DNA from 2 places in the Arthrobacter sp. BB-1 genome. Region 1 is predicted to be linked to the other one. Evidence: riboswitches for the same ligand, from Rfam matches in the RefSeq annotation. Region 1 holds a riboswitch; the other holds the start of a gene.

Evidence for each region. Region 1 has a riboswitch for S-adenosylmethionine ahead of FHJ30_RS07250 (bifunctional o-acetylhomoserine/o-acetylserine sulfhydrylase). Riboswitches for the same ligand answer to the same signal wherever they lie in the genome.
Region 2: linked by a shared signal. The riboswitch ahead of FHJ30_RS18835 (DUF1737 domain-containing protein) and the one ahead of FHJ30_RS07250 (bifunctional o-acetylhomoserine/o-acetylserine sulfhydrylase) in region 1 are both predicted to bind S-adenosylmethionine.

Annotation. Positions count from the first base shown of each region.
Region 1 is NZ_VDEV01000012.1:234,718-240,210, reverse strand. It holds gene FHJ30_RS07250 (bifunctional o-acetylhomoserine/o-acetylserine sulfhydrylase) at 1-1,181, opposite strand, end outside; SAM riboswitch class IV at 1,225-1,340, opposite strand; gene FHJ30_RS07245 (VOC family protein) at 1,505-2,143, shown strand; gene FHJ30_RS07240 (HNH endonuclease signature motif containing protein) at 2,327-3,778, shown strand; gene FHJ30_RS07235 (CPBP family intramembrane glutamic endopeptidase) at 3,878-4,654, opposite strand; gene FHJ30_RS07230 (DeoR/GlpR family DNA-binding transcription regulator) at 4,752-5,493, opposite strand, start outside.
Region 2 is NZ_VDEV01000033.1:248,862-254,354, forward strand. It holds gene cls (cardiolipin synthase) at 1-441, opposite strand, end outside; gene FHJ30_RS18810 (aminodeoxychorismate lyase) at 574-1,503, shown strand; gene FHJ30_RS18815 (pyridoxamine 5'-phosphate oxidase family protein) at 1,570-2,034, shown strand; gene FHJ30_RS18820 (TetR/AcrR family transcriptional regulator C-terminal domain-containing protein) at 2,083-2,790, opposite strand; gene FHJ30_RS18825 (hypothetical protein) at 3,020-3,277, shown strand; gene FHJ30_RS18830 (GNAT family N-acetyltransferase) at 3,551-4,177, shown strand; SAM riboswitch class IV at 4,359-4,473, shown strand; gene FHJ30_RS18835 (DUF1737 domain-containing protein) at 4,487-4,765, shown strand; gene FHJ30_RS18840 (rhodanese-like domain-containing protein) at 4,762-5,172, shown strand; gene FHJ30_RS18845 (O-succinylhomoserine sulfhydrylase) at 5,173-5,493, shown strand, end outside.

The DNA of each region.
Region 1 (5,493 bases):
TGGGTGGTCGACGCCGGGTGGATGACAAGGGAGCGGACGTCGCCGATGTTTGCCACGTGGGAGTGCAGCTCCAGTGCATCCACGAAACGCTTGCCGGCTTCGGCTCCCCCGGCGAGGTTGAACGAGACGATCGCGCCGGTCCCCTTGGGACCGTACTTGCGCCCGCGCTCGTACCAGGGGCTGGAGGGCAGGCCGGCATAGGCGACCGATTCGACGTCGTCCCTTCCTTCCAGCCAGCGCGCCACTTCCGTGGCGTTGGCAACGTGCCGTTCCACGCGCAGGCTCAAGGTCTCAAGGCCCTGTGCGATCAGGAAGGCATTGAACGGGGAGACGGCGGAGCCCAGGTCCCGGAGCAACTGGACGCGGGCCTTGAGGATGTAGGACAGGTTGGCGCCCAGGGCACCGTCCTTGCCGAGGTCCCTGGCGTACACCAGCCCGTTGTAGGTGGGATCCGGGGTATTGAAACCTGGGAACCTGGCCGGGTCCTTGCCGAAATCGAAGTTGCCTGAGTCCACAATCACGCCGGCGATCGCGGAGCCGTGGCCGCCCAGGTACTTGGTGGCGGAGTGCACCACGATGTCTGCACCCCATTCCAGTGGCCGGATGAGGTAGGGCGTGGACAGGGTGTTGTCCACGATGAGGGGCACACCGGCCGCGTGGGCAACGCCGGACACGCCCTCAATGTCCAGGACGTCCTGGCGGGGGTTGGACACCACTTCGGCGAAGAAGAGCTTGGTATTGGGCTGGACCGCATCCCGCCACTGGTCCAGGTTGTCCGGGTCCGCCACGAAGGTGACGGAGATGCCGAACTTCTTCAGGGTGTGGGCGAACAGGTTGTAGGTCCCCCCGTACAGGCTGGGGCTGGCAACAATGTGGTCCCCCGCCTCGGCGATATTCAGGACGGCGAAGGTTTCCGCGGCCTGTCCCGAGCTGAGCAGCAGTGCTCCCAGGCCGCCTTCGAGGCTGGCGATCCGTTGTTCCACGGCGTCCTGGGTGGGGTTGCCGATGCGGGTGTAGATCGGGGCCAGTTCGGCGAGCGCAAAGCGGTTGGCGGCGCTCTCCGCGCTGGGGAACACAAAGGATGTTGTCTGGTAGATAGGGAGGGCACGGGCACCGGTGGCACTGTCCGGCTCCTGTCCTGCATGGATCTGGCGGGTTTCGAAAGACCATCCGTTGGACAACTAAGGCTCCTTTGACATGGGCCCGTCATGCTTGAAGCACCGCGGGCCGCGCTTGCCACCCGGCCGTTGCCGGACAGCCAGGTCCTCACCCGGGGCACCCCACCGCGGATGGAGGGTTGCCGGCCAGCGAGCCGGGGCTTGGAGCTGGCACTCATGACCTGAACCCAGTGTAGGAACGCGCACGCCGCGCCGGACAGGATTATGACGAACATGGTCCCCGGATTTCCGCGCCGGAAGCGGCTGAAATCAGGTGCCGCCGATGGAAATTCCGAGTAAGGGTACCCTTAGCTGAGAGGCCGATCACAAAGTGCCAAGATGTTGGCATGCGCATGGATCACGTCTCTTACGCCTGTGAACACGATGGCCTGGCTGCCACCACCGAACGTATTTCCTCTGCCCTCGGCGTTGAGGCAGTGAAGGGCGGGGTACACCCGCGGTTCGGAACCCGGAATATGATCATCCCGCTCGCGGGGCACAAATACCTCGAGGTAGTGGAGGTCCTGGACCACCCCGCTTCTGACAAGGCACCCTTCGGGCAGGCTGTGCGTGCACGGTCTGCCGCGGGCGGCGGCTGGATGGGCTGGTGCGTCGAAGTGGACGACCTCGCCCCCTTTGAAGAGCGGCTGGGACGCTCCGCGGTCAACGGAAACCGCAAGTTCCCTGACGGCCGTGAGCTGGTCTGGAAGCAGATCGGCATATTGGGCCTGATTGCCGACCCCCAGGTTCCCTACATGCTCAAGTGGGAAGGGGACCCGTCCCTGCACCCCTCCAACGCCTACGAGAGCAACGTCAAGATGAGCTGCCTTACCATTGCCGGTTCCGCGGCCCGGGTGACGGAATGGCTGGGCGAACCCGTCGAGAAGCCCTTGGAGGACGTTGCTGTGGAGTGGGTGGCGCCGCACGGAACCCCCGGGATCCTCTCGGTGACCTTCGAAACCGGCAACGGAGCAGTCACCATCTGACGCCCCCTTGATTGCCGTCCCGGTAAGCCCGGCACGGCGTGTGGCCCGGTGCCCCCTGGTCTTCGGCCGCCATCAGCATGTGACAACGGCGTCACCTGCCGATGGCGGCCGAATCCATGTTCCAGCGACTTTGGACCCGATGGCCCGCGGTTAAATGTCGTACCCTCCCGCGATCATATTGGTATGGGGAAAGCGGCGGTGGCGAAGGCGTTTGAGGACATCAACGCGGCTGTTGCTGTGCTCAGGGCGGAGGCGGTTGGGTGCGGTTCGGAGCCGTTTTCGGCAGCTGACCCGTTGGCCGGGCTGGCTGATGGGTGCCTGGAGATCCTTGCCGGGGCCGCCGGGGTCCAGGCCCGGATAGCGGGTCTGGTGGCCAACGCTGCGGGGACGTACGCGGGCACCGCCCGTGCGGCCGCTCCGCCGGACGCCCCGGTGCAGGCGCAGGAAATGGCAATCGCAGCCGAGATCAGCTGTGTCATGGCCATCGGGGACCGTGCCGCGGGCGCCCTGCTGGCCCGGTCCCACGCCCTGACCAGCTCCCTGCCCCGCACCCTCGCAGCCCTGCACAACGGAACAATCTCCTGGCAGCACGCCACAGTCATGGTGGACGAGGCCGCAACCCTTGACCCCGCTGGCGCCGCCGCCCTGGAAGCCTACTTCCTGGACCAGCACACACCACAACCGGGCACGGCCGCCGCCATTGGCCAGATGCCGGCGTACCGGTTCCGGGCCAAAGCCCGGACATGGCGGGAACGCCACCACGCCGAATCCATCGAGAAGCGGCACGCCAAGGGTGTGGCTGACCGGCGGGTCGAATACCGGCCGGACCAGGACGGCATGGCCTGGCTCTCCGCCTACCTGCCCGCCCACCACGCCGCAGCCGCCTGGAACCGGCTGACCGCCATCTCCCGGGGGATGCAGGGACCGGACGAGGCCCGCACCCTGTCCCAGCTCCGGGCAGACACCTTCGCCGAAGCACTTCTCACCAGCGGCACCACCAGCGGCAACAGCGGGGGCAGCGGTACCCGGGCCGAGGTGCTGGTCACCGTGCCCGTGTTCTCCCTGATGGGCCTCACGGACGAGCCCGCGGTGCTGGACGGGCACGGCCCCATCCCGGCCTCGATGGCACGGGACCTCGTTGCCGGCGGGGCGGACTCGTTCCACCGGGTCCTGGTTGACCCGCGGGACGGGGCACCACTGGAAATCGGCCGCACCAGCTACCGGGTAACCAAGGCGATGCGGACCTGGCTCAGGCTCAGGGACGGAAAATGCCCCTTCCCCGGCTGCAGCAACAGCTCCCTGGACAACGAGGCCGACCACCTCCTCGCCTGGCACCAAGGCGGCACCACCGGGATCAGCAACCTGGGCCAGCCCTGCCCAAAACACCACAAGCTCCGCCACACCAGCGGCTGGAAACCCACCCCCGCCACCACAACCGGACCACCCGGCTGGACCTCACCCACCGGCCGCCACTACACAAGCGAACACCAAGACTGGGAACCACCACACTGGCCGGAACGGAATGCGGAATTGAAGCGTCTGGGATCAATCGAAGACTGCATGGATTTCGCCTACGCAGGGCTGTCCCCAGGAGAAGACGCCCTGACGCGCATCCTTCACGCCCCGCCCGCCTGACAGGACACGGTTTCGACCGCTCAACCACCACCAGGGTGCTTTCGGCCGCGTCTGCACAAAGTGCCGCCGTCGTCTTGCGCGCCCCAGCGGGAATTACACCTACCCCAAGCCCACGGCCTTGCCAAAGAGGCTGAAGCCAACGAACGCCACGATGTCCAGCAGGGCATGGGCGATCACCAGGGGCATCACCCGCCGCGTCCGGGTGTACAGCCATGCGAAGACGACGCCCATTACAAAATTGCCGATGAAGGGCCCAAACCCCTGGTACAGGTGGTAGCTGCCGCGCAGCAGCGAACTCGCCAGGATGGACAGCGGCACGCTCCAGCCGAACTTTCCAAAGCGGTCCATCAGATAGCCCACCACAATGACCTCTTCCACCACCGCATGGCGCATCGCGGACAGGATCAGCACCGGCACCGTCCACCAGTAAGCGTCCAGGGCACTGGGGATGATGGCGGTGGTGATTCCGAGCGCCCGGCCTGCCGCATACAGAGCCAGGGACGGGATGCCGATCAGTGCCGCCAGCCCCAGCCCCTGCACCAGGTCCCGGCCGGGGCGCGCGAAGTTGAACCCGAGCTTCTGGAAGGCTGACCGCGGGTGGCCGTCGCTGGAGCCGGACTGCCGGTGATCGGTCAGGAAGTAGATCACCAGCAGCACCGGCACCAGCGCAAAAATGATGTCCAGCAACTGGTAGGTCAGGTCGAAGTACTCGCGGGTGCTCTGGGAGCGGTTCAGCGTGGAGGTGCCCTCAGCCAGCGGCGCCCGAGTCATCTTGTCCAGGAGCTGCACTACCGAGTACACGGCGGACTGGCCCAGGGACAGGCCCAACACGATCCAGACTTCGAACCTGAGGCGGCGGCGGGAGGGAACAAACATGTTCCCATCTTGCCTGCAGTTTCTGGATCCGGGCTGATTGGCCTTCAAGTGTCCCCGGACGCTCAGTGTGGCCCGGCGCGCGCCCGATCCCCGTGCGTCAGCCGCCGGCGACGATCACTTCAGTGCCGTTGGCCTCGAACGCCGCCTTGTCCCGGGCGGAAATTCCAGCGTCGGTGATCAGCCGGGTGAAGTTATACCCGTCCATGGTGGCGAAGGCACGCACCCCTACCTTGGAGGAGTCAGCCAGCACGTAGGACACGCGCGCCCTGCTGGCGAGCAGGGCGTTGACCGAGGCCTCCCCCTCCCCCGTGTTCGTGGGCCCCACTTCGGGATCAATCCCGTTGACGCCGATGAAGGCGATATCCAGCACCACCTTCTGCATGATGATGTCCGTGTATGGCCCCACCAGTTCGTACGAGCGGGGGTTGAGGACGCCGCCGGTGACCATGACTTTGATGTTGGGCCGGACCGCCAACTGCCCCGCGATGTTGATGGCGTTGGTCACCACTGTCAGGGTGGGCTGGTTGGACGGCGCGTTGAGATCCTCGCGGGTGGCCAGGATCTGGGCCAGGGCCGTGCTGGTGGTGCCGCCGCACAGACCGATCACGGCCCCGGGGGAAATCAGTGCCGAAGCCGCCTGGGCAATCTGTTCCTTGGCTTCAGCGTGATCGTCACGGTTGTACCGGCCCGGCAGGTCGTAGGCAAGGGCTCCGGTGGTGGCGCCGCCCCGGGTCCTGGTGAGCAGCCGGCGCTTGGCAAGGCTGTCCAGGTCCCGCCGCGCGGTGGCAGGCGATACATTGAGCGTAGTGACGATCTCTTCAACCTCCACCTGGCCGGTC
Region 2 (5,493 bases), on a different contig from region 1:
GTCCGTGCTCATGATGTAGAACTCGGCGTTGACGAACTTTTTCGCCTTGCGCACCGCCTCCGTCATCTGCAGGATCGAGTCCGGATAGCCGGGGATCAGGTCCACGGAGTTGCCGTCCACCATGGGCAGGGACCCCAGCCGGCGGTTCAGTTCCGCGGCGGACTTCACCCATTCAGGTCCGGGGTAGTCGCTTTCGACGTCGGCAAGCGAGGAGATCCCGGCCCGCACCCGCTCGTTGACCTGCTGCTGCTGGGCCCGGCGGCGGCTGGACAGCTTGAAGTTGCCGAACAGCAGGAACAGGAGGATACCCACGAACGGAACAAAGAAAATGCCCAGCAGCCACGCCATCGCCGTGGTGGGGCGCCTGTTTCCCGGGATGATTCCCACAGCCAGCACCCTGATCAGGAGATCGGCGACGCCCAGCAGCACCACCACCCACATCGGCGCAGTGCCGGCAAGCGAAAATGGCCACAACACGTAAATAAACCCCCGGAGGATGGGCTCCCGGCGGACCGTTTCCAGCCAGGGCACTCTGCCCAGCTTATCCGTGCGGCGCCGCACTAAGCTGGAGCCATGACCTCTCCAGCTTCCGTGGTTCTCGTTTTCCTCGATCCCGCTTTCCCGGACGGCCGGCTCGCCGATGCCTCCAAGCCCCAGCTCCTGGTGACGGACCAGGGCGCCACCCGGGGTGACGGAATCTTTGAAACCATGCTGGCTGTCGGGGGCAATGTGCGGAAGATCCAGGCCCACCTGGACCGCCTTGCGGGCTCCGCGAACGCCCTTGACCTGGTGATCCCCCTGGAGGATGAGTGGCGCAGGGCCATTGCGACTGCGCTGGAAGAGCACCGGTCCCAGCATCCGCCCGCCTCCGCCGCCGAGGACGAGCTCGTGGTCAAACTGGTGGTCACCCGCGGCGCGGAGGGAGCAGCCGCGCCCACCGCCTGGGTCCAGGTGTCCCCCACAGGGGCGTTGGCCCGCCGCCAGCGCGAGACGGGAATCGACGTCATCCTCCTTGACCGGGGCTACGACAGCGACGCCGCCGAGCGGGCCCCCTGGCTGCTGCTCGGTGCGAAGACGCTGTCCTACGCGGTCAACATGGCCGCTTTGCGCCATGCCCACAAACAGGGCGCGGACGACGTCATCTTCATCTCCTCCGACGGGAGGGTGCTGGAGGGTCCCACCTCCACAGTGCTGCTGGCACACGCAGGAACGTCCGACGACGGCACTCCCGTCAAGCGCCTCATCACGCCCCAGCTGGACAGCGGCATCCTGCCGGGAACCTCGCAGGGCGCGCTGTTCAGCGCGGCGAAGGCTGCGGGCTGGGAACTGGGCTACGGTCCGCTGGAGCCGCAGGACCTGCTGGATGCAGACGCGGTGTGGCTGATCTCCAGCGTCCGCTTGCTGGCCCCGGTCAACCGGATCGATGGCAAGGAAATCGGCACGCCGTCCGTCCAGAAAGAGCTGACCGCCGAACTGAACGAGCTGTTCGCGGGCATCCGATAGGCACGCCCGCGATTGTGGCCCTCACACTCTAGGTTCCGCAGGGGCACTGGCCGTAAGGTGTGGTTCATGGACTCGCAGACGCAGCCGAATGACAACCTGACCTTTGACGAATGCTGGGAACTCCTGGAAAACGATGCTGTAGGGCGCCTTGCGCTGGTGGTTGACGGCCACCCCGAGATCTTTCCGATCAACTACGTGGTGCACCGCCGCAGCATAGCGTTCCGCACAGCGGGCGTTACCAAGCTGTGGAGTGCCCTGTCCGAGCGGCCTGCAGCGCTGGAGATCGACGGCTACGACCCCCACACCGAAGAGGCTTGGAGCGTGGTGCTCCGCGGCGATACCACCGTCATCGAGGACCAGGCGGACAAGGACGCCGTGGACAGCCTGGGCCTGGAGCCGTGGCAGCCGGGAGAAAAGGCAAACTACATCCGCCTCTCGGCCCGCGCCCTCACCGGCCGCCGTTTCAAGGTCAACCGGCCGGACATCTGGGCAACCCGGCAACAGGACAGGCGGCGGGCTTCGTTCGAATAACCATCCGGAAGTGCCTGCCGGACAGTACAACTGGCTGGCAGGCGACAACTAGCCGGCAGGCGCGACCTGCACGGACAGTTGCGTTTCAAGGCCGGACAGCAGGATGCTCAGCCCCTGGTCGAGTTCCGTGGAACCGTCGTATTCCGCGAGCGCAGGGGCAAGCGCACGCAGCCTGGGAAACTCCTTGGCAGGCAGCCGGTGCAGCCCCAGCCGCAGCAGCACTTCGTTCTCCTCCGGATCCACCACGAATTCCTGGAGTTCGTTCAGGATGTGGCCGTAAAGGAAGCCGTAGTAAGCACGGTAGACGTGGAGGGCACCGGCGGGGTCGAAGCCTGCCCCGATGAGCAGGGCGAGTATCTGTTCCAAGGGACGCAGGGTGCCCAGCGGACGCAGTCCCAGGGGCGTCGAAAGCGGCCTGGTCACCAGCAGCGGCACGACATTGGGATGCTTGAGCGCCAGCTTCCGCAGGCTATGGGCAATCTGGCGCAGCTGGGCCTTCCAGTCCGGATCTTCCGGGTGGATGGACAGTTCATTGAGCACCAGCTCGGAGACGCCGTCCAGCAGCGCGGCCCGGTTCTCCGCGTAGCGGTAAAGGCTCATCGGGTCCCGGTCCAGCTCCTGGCCCAGGCGGCGCATGGTCAGTGCGTCCAGGCCTTCCGCGTCCACAACCTCCAGCGCCTTGGTGAGCACAAGCTCCCTGCTGAGGCGGGGTTTTTGGGCTGGCCCGGTGGTCGCACGCGTCTTCGGGGAGGCCATGATATCCGTCCTGGGTGTCAGCAAGCCCTGCACGTGGATCAATAATCCATTCGCTTGCCTGATGTGTAGTCTACGGGTAAAGTCTACATTGTAGATGCGGCATTGACACGCCCCGTAGTCCGCGGATTTTAACGGGCTTCATCAACACTCCATTGCCCTGTGCACGGCATTGAGGTTCGCTGCTGTAGCCGAACGGCGGCACCACCGCACTTAGCGAAGGGACGCCGTCGTGGCGCACTCCCAGTTTGACCTCTTTCTCCAGGAAGCCACCTATCTCGACCAGGCCGCGGAATCCACCTTGGACCGTGACCGTCTTTACGGCCTGTACACCAGCTGGTGCTTCATCAACCAGCAAAAGCCCGGCCCGGACGCCGCCTTCTGGGCCGCGATGAACCGCCGCCGGATCGCACCCGACCACAACGGGCTCCGCATGAAAGGCCCCGCTGCTGCGGACTACATCCTGGCCAGCTACCCCGGCCTCGTCTAAGAACCACACCAGGGTGCTGGGGTAAGAACGAATCCGGCGTGGACCACTGCCTGGCAGGCAGGCGGTCCACGCCGTTTGTTTACCCTCCCGTTTATCCCCCGCCCTCTATCCGCTCGGGCGCCTATCCGCCAGCCTGCCGCGTTGCCTACCTGCCGCGGTCCCTACCTGCCGCCGGAGGCGGGATAGTCAGCGTCCACCCCTGTAGCGTTCAGATTTCAGTAAAGTAAAACGCTCCTTCGGCACCACAGCGCCCTCCTGAAAGGCATCTGGTTAGTGATCACCAGCACCGGCTACCTGCGCGAGGGCCTTCATATCCGACTGCTTGAGGACGGCGATGCCGCGGCCCTGGCGGCGGCATACCAGCGTAATCGCGGGCACTTGGCGCCATGGGAGCCGGAAAGGGATGACGCCTTCTTCACGCCGGAGCAGCAGGCCGAAATCATCCGCACCAAGCGCGGACAGCACATGCTGGGGTCTGAGATCCCCTGGGTCCTGGTGAAGGAGGACGACGCCGGTGCGGGCAGGGCGGGTACCCGCAGCAGGAGTGGTCGCGTGGTTGGCACGGTCACCCTAACTGGAATCGTCCGCGGCCCCTTTCTCAGTGCGAACATAGGCTACTGGGTTGATGGCGGCCTCACCGGACAAGGGATCGGCACGGCGGCCGTCCTGTTTGCAGCCAACTATGCGCGCACCGCGCTTGGCCTTCACCGTATCCAGGCAGCAACCCTGCTCCACAACACAGCATCGAGGCGAATCCTGCATCGGGCCGGGTTCCAGGAGATCGGGGTGGCGCCGGAGTACCTGAAAATAGCGGGGAAGTGGCAGGACCACCTGCTCCACCAACTGATCCTGCCACTCCCCCAGGTCCCGTCGGGCGGTACCGCTCGGCCTGGGTGCTGACCCAAGTGGGGATGATGCATGGAAACCCCGCTCGGGGCACCCACCGCGGGGCCGTCGTCGTACGTTGAAAGAAGGTGCCGGACGGCACCCTGGCGCCGCCGCGGCTCCCTGAGTACTTCAGTTACGCAACATGACGACGACGGCGGTGCGGCACCGGGCGGCAAGTGTTACGTTTTTGGGGAGTAATGAGTACCGGCGCCAAGCCCTGACTGGCCGGTCGGCAACCCTCCTTCCGCGGCGGGGTGCCTCAGGTGAACACTCGGCATATCGACCCATTCGAGCTGCAAGCGTGAGAGAAGGAGATCCGTCATGTCTGACGCACCTGCCCCCGAAGAAAAACTGGCCTACCGCCTTATCACCGGGCCGGATGACCGATCCTTCTGCGAGCGGATTTCAGCCGCCCTGGCCGAGGGCTACGTGCTCCACGGAAGCCCCGCAGTCACGTTCAACGGCACCACACCCATCGTGGCGCAGGCTGTGATCCTGCCGGCAGCCGTTGCCTCCGCCGACGCCGCAGTGGCCACCGCCGTGGACGAGCTTGGGCTCAACGGCGAGGAACTCGAGTTCGCTGGCGAGGGCCACGCATGAGCTACGCCGGAGACCTGACCCCGCACGAGGCCTGGGAAAAGCTGGAGCAGGGCGCCATCCTGGTGGATGTGCGCACGGAGGGCGAATGGGCCCACATTGGGATTCCGGACACCAAAGCCACCGAGAACGATCCGCTGTTCATCCAGTGGACCTTCCCTGGCGGAATCCCCAACCCCGATTTCATCACCGACCTTAGCCAGCAGGCGCCCGAGGACAAGTCGACCGAACTGGTGTTCCTGTGCCGTTCCGGCCAGCGTTCCATCGCCGCCGCCATTGCTGCCACGCAGGCCGGTTTCACCTCCTACAACGTCCTGGAGGGCTTTGAAGGCGAGCCGGACCGCTATGGAGAACGCACCGTCAACGGCTGGAAGAACCGCGGCCTGCCAACCAACCTGGGAAAGAACTAAGTGACCTTCAACGAAGACGCCGCCGGCTGGAGCCCCGACACCCAAGCCGTCCGCGGCGGACTGGACCGCACCAACTTCCAGGAGACCAGCGAGGCCGTCTTCCTGAACTCCGGTTTTGTATACGAATCCGCCGCCGCAGCCGAGCGTGCCTTCACAGGCGAGGACGAGCGCTTCGTCTACTCGCGCTACGGCAACCCCTCCGTGGCCACGTTCCAGGAGCGGCTCCGCCTCCTCGAAGGCACGGAGGCTTGCTTTGCAACGGCGTCCGGCATGTCCGCGGTGTTCACCGCCCTGGGTGCGCTGCTGGCAGCCGGCGACCGC